Undibacterium parvum: one gene and its partner. The protein of the gene in region 2 interacts with the protein of the main gene of each other region in a pairwise test. Links are inferred from orthologs where the notes say so. Each region holds a gene or a part of one and is shown on either strand. Other genes may lie near its edges.

Region 1 (3,577 bases), 1.1 Mb from region 2 along the record:
CCCGCTAGCGGGAGAGGGGTGAGGGTGATACAAATTACCGAACAGTTTGATTTTTCCTCGAATTAAAACACGACACTAAATCGAGATTATCCTTGTTCAAAAACCCTCATCCCCAGCCCTTCTCCCGCCAGCGGGAGAAGGGAGCACAATCGACACCTTGCGCAGTATCCATGCGCCTACAGGCCTAAATGCGGCCAGAAGGCGCATGGAATATGCGCAGTGGTTTTTCGGAACCTCTATTTTTTCTTTTTCAGTAATGGCGCCAGATACTTGCCGGTGACGCTCTCTGCATTGGCTGCCACTTGTTCCGGGGTGCCGCTGGCGATCACGTAACCGCCGCCTGCGCCGCCTTCCGGTCCCATATCAACGATCCAGTCGGCGGTCTTGATGACGTCCAGATTGTGTTCGATGATGACTACCGTATTGCCTTGGTCGCGCAGTCTGTGTATGACTTTTAGCAGCAGGTCGATATCATGGAAATGCAGACCGGTGGTCGGTTCATCGAGAATATACAGAGTGCGGCCAGTGTCGCGCTTGGATAGTTCCAGTGACAGTTTGACGCGCTGCGCTTCGCCGCCTGATAGCGTGGTGGCGCTTTGGCCGAGCCGGATATAGCCGAGGCCGACATCGAGCAGGGTGTGCAGTTTGCGTGCGATCAAAGGCACAGGTTTGAAAAATTCGTAAGCGTCTTCAACCGTCATGCCCAGCACTTCATTGATGTTCTTGCCCTTGTATTGCACTTCCAGGGTTTCGCGGTTGTAGCGCTTGCCGTGACAGGTATCGCATGGCACATACACGTCCGGCAAAAAGTGCATCTCGACCTTGATCACGCCATCGCCCTGGCAGGCTTCGCAGCGGCCGCCCTTGACGTTGAATGAAAAACGGCCGGCGCTATAGCCGCGCTCTTTCGCCACTGGCACGGTAGAGAACAGGTCGCGGATCGGCGTAAACAAGCCGGTGTAGGTGGCAGGATTCGAGCGCGGGGTGCGCCCGATTGGCGCTTGATCGACCGCAATGACTTTATCAAAATGCTCGAGGCCGCTGATGCTTTCAAACGCCGCCGGCTCGGTTTGCGAACCGTATAAATGGCGTGATGCCGCCAGGTACAGGGTGTCATTCACCAATGTCGATTTGCCCGAACCTGATACGCCCGTGACGCAAGTGAGCAAGCCCACCGGCAGTTTCATGCTGACTTTTTTCAGGTTGTTGCCGCTGGCGCCGCTGATCACGAATTGTTTTTCCGGATTAAAGGCAGCGCGCTTTTCTGGCACCGCGATACCCAGTTCACCCGACAGATATTTGGCGGTCAGCGAACGTTCGCTTTTCATGATGTCTTCCAGCGTACCCTGAGCGATGACTTCACCGCCGTGCACACCAGCACCGATACCCATATCGACCACGAAATCGGCGCAGCGTATCGCGTCTTCATCATGCTCGACCACCAGCACGCTATTGCCTATGTCGCGTAAGTGACGCAGGGTTTCTATCAGTCTGTCATTGTCGCGTTGATGCAGACCGATAGACGGTTCATCGAGTACGTACATCACGCCAGTTAAACCGGAACCGATTTGTGAAGCCAGTCGGATCCGTTGTGCCTCGCCGCCCGAGAGCGTATCGGCACTGCGGTCTAGTGACAGATAATCGAGACCGACATTGTTGAGGAAGGTCAGGCGCGAGCTGATTTCTTTGATGATGCGGTCGGCGATATCGCGCTTGGCACCGACTAATTTTAATTGCTCAAAAAAGCTTAAGGTCTGGCGCAAAGGCAGCGCGCTGATTTCATAAATTGGCTTTTCCTGATCGCCAGTGCCGACTTTCACGTAACGCGCTTCTATGCGCAGACGGGCGCCGTGGCAGGACGGGCATTGCTTCTCGTTGATGAACTTGGCAAGCTCTTCTTTCACCGCCATAGAATCTGTTTCGCGGTAGCGTCTTTGCAGATTCACGATCACACCTTCAAACGTGTGCTCCTTGATGACGGTGCGGCCTTTTTCATTGATGTAGGTGAACGGTATGCTTTGCTTGCCGGAACCATACAAGATCACTTTTTGCGCATCTTCGCTCAGTTGCTCAAACGGCGTGTCGATATCGAATTCGTAGAAGGCAGCCAGATTTGACAGCATCTGGAAATAGAATTGATTGCGTCTATCCCAGCCTTTGACAGCACCGCTGGCCAGCGACAGATTTGGAAAGGCGACGATGCGTTTCGGGTCGAAAAATTCTATGTGACCGAGACCATCACACTCAGGGCAAGCGCCCATAGGGTTATTGAAAGAAAACAGGCGCGGTTCCAGTTCTTGCAGGCTATAGCCGCAAGTCGGACAAGCGAATTTATTCGAAAATAGCTGCTCGTGACCACTATCCATATCGACGATCAGGGCGCGGCCATTGGCGATGCGCAGCGAAGTCTCGAAGGATTCCGCCAGACGTTGCTTGATTTCTTCTTTGACCTTCACACGATCGATCACTACGTCTATCGTGTGTTTCTCGGTTTTTTTCAGCTTAGGTAAATCATCAACTTCATAAATTTTGGCGTCATGGGTGCCGCTCTGTATCCGAAAACGCACGAAACCCTGGGCCTGCATCTGTTCAAATAGATCGACGTGCTCGCCTTTGCGGTTGCTGACCACTGGTGCCAGTATCATCAGCTTGGTGTCTTCCGGCATGGCCAGTACGGCATCGACCATTTGTGAGATCGATTGCGCCGCCAAAGGGTTTTCCGGATGATCGGGACAATATGGCGTACCGACGCGCGCGTACAGCAAGCGCAGATAATCGTGAATCTCGGTGACGGTGCCGACAGTAGAGCGCGGATTGTGCGAGGTGGCTTTTTGCTCGATAGAGATGGCTGGCGACAGGCCTTCGATCAGATCGACATCGGGTTTTTCCATCAACTGTAAAAATTGACGGGCGTAAGCCGACAAGGATTCGACGTAACGGCGTTGGCCTTCTGCATACAGGGTATCAAATGCCAAAGAAGACTTGCCCGAACCAGATAAACCAGTGATTACCACTAATTTATTGCGCGGCAAATCGAGATTGATGTTCTTCAGATTATGCGTGCGCGCACCACGGATGCGAATCTCATCCTTCTTTTGCACAGGTAGATCGTGAACGCCGAACTCAATTTCAGCCGGCTTGCTCGACGCTTTGGTCGCTTTTGGGGTATTGCTTCGAGTTTGTGTCATAAGACTGCTTTCCGCTAGGTGCCGCATATTGATGCATATCACTACATAGACTGTAATTACCCTGCATTTTGGAATGCAGGGTGAGCAACCTGCTACTATAACGGTTTTTTGAAATTTGACGCGGGTGACCTGCCTGCTTTGTTTCAGGTTTTATCTTTGTATGGTCTTTGTATTATGATAAACGCAACATCTCCAGCGTGTGCTGGCACTGATGAGTCGCTCTCGGCTGGGTCTGGGATGAATCGCCATGAAATCCTGACCAGCAGCTCGCTGGCGTCGATTTTTGCTTTGCGCATGTTGGGCTTGTTCCTGATTTTGCCCATTTTTGCGCTGCACGCCAAAACTTTGCCGGACGGCGGTAATTTAACCCTGGTCGGTCTGGCGATGGG
Region 2 (3,110 bases):
ACCTACTCGGTTCACTTGCCGCGATCATTTCCGGCGCAGTGATTTACTTCAGTGGTTGGATGCAAGTCGACCCCATCCTGTCTATCTTCGTCTCATTATTGATTTTAAAGTCCACCTTTGGGGTGCTGGCAGACTCCTATCATTTCTTGATGGAAGGCGTTCCACAACATATAGACTATGTCAAAATTGGCGAGGATCTCGAGGCCATACCAGGCGTACTGTCGGTACATGATTTACACATATGGGAGATGTCGCCCGGCCATCCTGCCTTGATCGGGCATCTGGAAATCAACGACATCAGCGCATGGCCGCGCATCATGGAAAGCGTGAAATCTATGCTACTCGTGACCCATAATATTGATCACATCACGCTACAGCCAGAAGTTGGCGGCGAAAATTAATTCGACGTAAAAAGAGAACCTCTAAAAACGCATACACAGTATCCATGCGCCTTTCCGGACCATTTCAAGCCAGAAGGCGCATGTATATTACGCGCTTTAATAAATAGGCTTCACCATTAAAGCCTTGCACTCAGTGCCGCCAGATTATCCTTACCATCCGCACCAAACAACTGCTGCTTCAGATGCGCAAGTTGATCCCTGACCATACCCGCCTTTTCAAACTCCAGATTCTTGGCGTGATCCATCATCAGTTTTTCCAACTTCTTAATTTCGCGACTGATTTGCTTCTCACTCATCATTTCGTACTTAGCCTGCTCTTGCGCTACCGCTAATTCTTCGCGCGCCTCTTGCGGATTGTAGACACCATCAATAATGTCCTTGATCTTTTTCTTGATACCGGTAGGCGTGATATTGTTTTCCAGATTAAACGCGATCTGTTTATTCCGCCTTCGCTCGGTTTCGTCGATGGCACGTCGCATGGAATCGGTAATCCGGTCGGCATATAAAATCGCGGTTCCGTTGAGATTACGCGCAGCCCGGCCTATGGTTTGAATCAGGCTGCGCTCGGAGCGTAAAAACCCCTCTTTATCGGCATCAAGGATCGCCACTAACGAGACCTCTGGAATATCCAAACCCTCACGCAACAGATTAATCCCGACCAGCACGTCGAAGGTGCCGAGGCGTAAATCGCGCAAAATTTCTACCCGCTCTACGGTATCGATATCACTATGCAGATAGCGCACTTTAATGCCGTTATCACTTAAAAATTCTGTGAGCTGCTCCGACATGCGCTTGGTCAAGGTAGTCACCAAGACCCGCTCATGCAACTTCACTCTAGCAGTAATTTCCTGCATCAGATCATCCACCTGCGTCAACGCTGGCCGCACCTCGATGCGCGGATCCACCAGGCCGGTCGGCCTGACCACCTGCTCGACTACCTGATCGGCGTGAGTTCGTTCATATTCAGCCGGAGTGGCCGAGACAAACACAGTCTGACGCATCTTGCTCTCGAACTCTTCAAACTTAAGCGGACGATTATCCAGCGCCGACGGCAGGCGAAAGCCGTAATCCACCAAATTGGTTTTGCGCGAGCGGTCGCCGTTGTACATGGCATTCAATTGCCCAGTCAAGACATGCGACTCATCGAGAAACATCAAGGCGTCGGCCGGCAAATAATCGACCAGGGTTGGCGGCGGCTCACCCGGCAAAGCACCACTCAAATGACGCGAATAGTTTTCTATGCCCTTAGTAAAGCCAATCTCCGCCATCATTTCCAGATCGAAACGGGTGCGCTGCTCTATGCGCTGCTCTTCGATTAACTTATTCTCGCGCCTGAAAAACTCCAGTCGTTCACGCAACTCTATTTTGATAGTCTCCACTGCCCGCAATACCGTCTCACGCGGAGTCACATAATGTGAGCTTGGATAAACCGTAAAGCGGGGGATTTTTTGCTTAACCCGCCCGGTGAGCGGATCAAACAGCTGCAAGTTTTCGATCTCATCATCAAACATCTCCACCCGTAGTGCCAGTTCAGCATGTTCGGCCGGGAAAATATCGATGGTATCGCCACGTACACGGAAAGTACCGCGGCTAAAATCAATTTCATTGCGCGTGTATTGCATCTGTATCAAGCGTGCGATCAAATCACGCTGACTGACCTTATCCTTGGCGCGCAAGGTCAGTATCATCTTGTGATACTCCTTGGGATTACCAATACCGTAAATCGCCGATACCGTCGCCACGATGATCACATCACGTCGCTCCATCAGTGATTTTGTACAAGACAGACGCATTTGCTCGATATGCTCATTGATCGCAGAGTCTTTCTCAATGAACAAATCACGCTGCGGCACATACGCTTCCGGCTGGTAGTAATCGTAGTAACTGACGAAATACTCGACTGCGTTGCGCGGAAAAAACTCACGAAATTCACTATATAACTGCGCCGCCAAAGTCTTATTTGGAGCGAAAATGATTGCCGGTCGACCGGTACGGGCGATTACATTGGCCATCGTATAGGTTTTACCAGAGCCCGTCACACCCAGCAAAGTCTGGAAAAATAAGCCGTCATTAATCCCCTCAACCAGTTGCGCAATCGCCGCCGGCTGATCTCCTGCAGGGGGAAATAATTGACATAATTGATAAGGTGAATCCGGGAAAGTAACGAACTTCGGCTCATCTGCCGCACCCGATATCTGTGTTAAATCAGCCATTTACCGCTTACCTTTGTTAAAATAGTAGACTGAAAAAAGCTTTTGACTCTTCTTCCAACCATAAGTTTGTGGCTTGCCTAGCAATTTGCAGACAATTTTTCAGTTTATCACGATGACCACTCCCGCTACCCCCCCCCTGTTTTCCGCCATCACCATGGCACCTCGCGACCCTATTCTTGGCATTACGGAAGGCTTTAATGCCGACCAGAATCCTGCCAAAGTCAACCTGGGCGTTGGCGTTTATTATGACGACAACGGCAAAGTACCTTTACTGGAATGCGTCAAGAAGGCCGAAGCCATCCTGATGGAAAAATTTGCTCCGCGTACCTATCTGCCTATCGAAGGCTTAGCCGCTTACGACAAAGCGGTACAAGAACTGGTATTTGGTGCCGATAGCGCCGTAGTACAAGAGAAGCGTGCAATTACTGCACAAGCCATCGGCGGTACTGGAGCATTAAAACTGGGCGCGGACTTTTTGAAGCGCTTCGCACCAGAT

Evidence for each region. The genes of interacting proteins can lie anywhere in the genome.
Region 1: the proteins of uvrB (region 2) and uvrA interact in binary tests that used the Escherichia coli proteins (3 or more experiments, as listed by UniProt). The link is inferred for Undibacterium parvum from one-to-one orthologs.

What each region holds. Positions count from the first base shown.
Region 1 is NZ_CP034464.1:2,758,766-2,762,342, forward strand. Bases 37-3,577 are described here. They hold uvrA (excinuclease ABC subunit UvrA), read right to left. Parts: upstream 3,189-3,577; coding sequence 237-3,188; downstream 37-236. Other genes in these bases: EJN92_RS12075 (MFS transporter), read left to right, coding at 3,426-3,577. UniProt on the Escherichia coli protein: The UvrABC repair system catalyzes the recognition and processing of DNA lesions. UvrA is an ATPase and a DNA-binding protein. A damage recognition complex composed of 2 UvrA and 2 UvrB subunits scans DNA for abnormalities.
Region 2 is NZ_CP034464.1:3,820,727-3,823,836, reverse strand. Bases 67-2,985 are described here. They hold uvrB (excinuclease ABC subunit UvrB), read right to left. Parts: upstream 2,615-2,985; coding sequence 518-2,614; downstream 67-517. Other genes in these bases: EJN92_RS16720 (amino acid aminotransferase), read left to right, coding at 2,727-2,985; EJN92_RS16730 (cation diffusion facilitator family transporter), read left to right, coding at 67-401. In the rest of the region: more of EJN92_RS16730, read left to right, coding at 1-66; more of EJN92_RS16720, read left to right, coding at 2,986-3,110. UniProt on the Escherichia coli protein: The UvrABC repair system catalyzes the recognition and processing of DNA lesions. A damage recognition complex composed of 2 UvrA and 2 UvrB subunits scans DNA for abnormalities.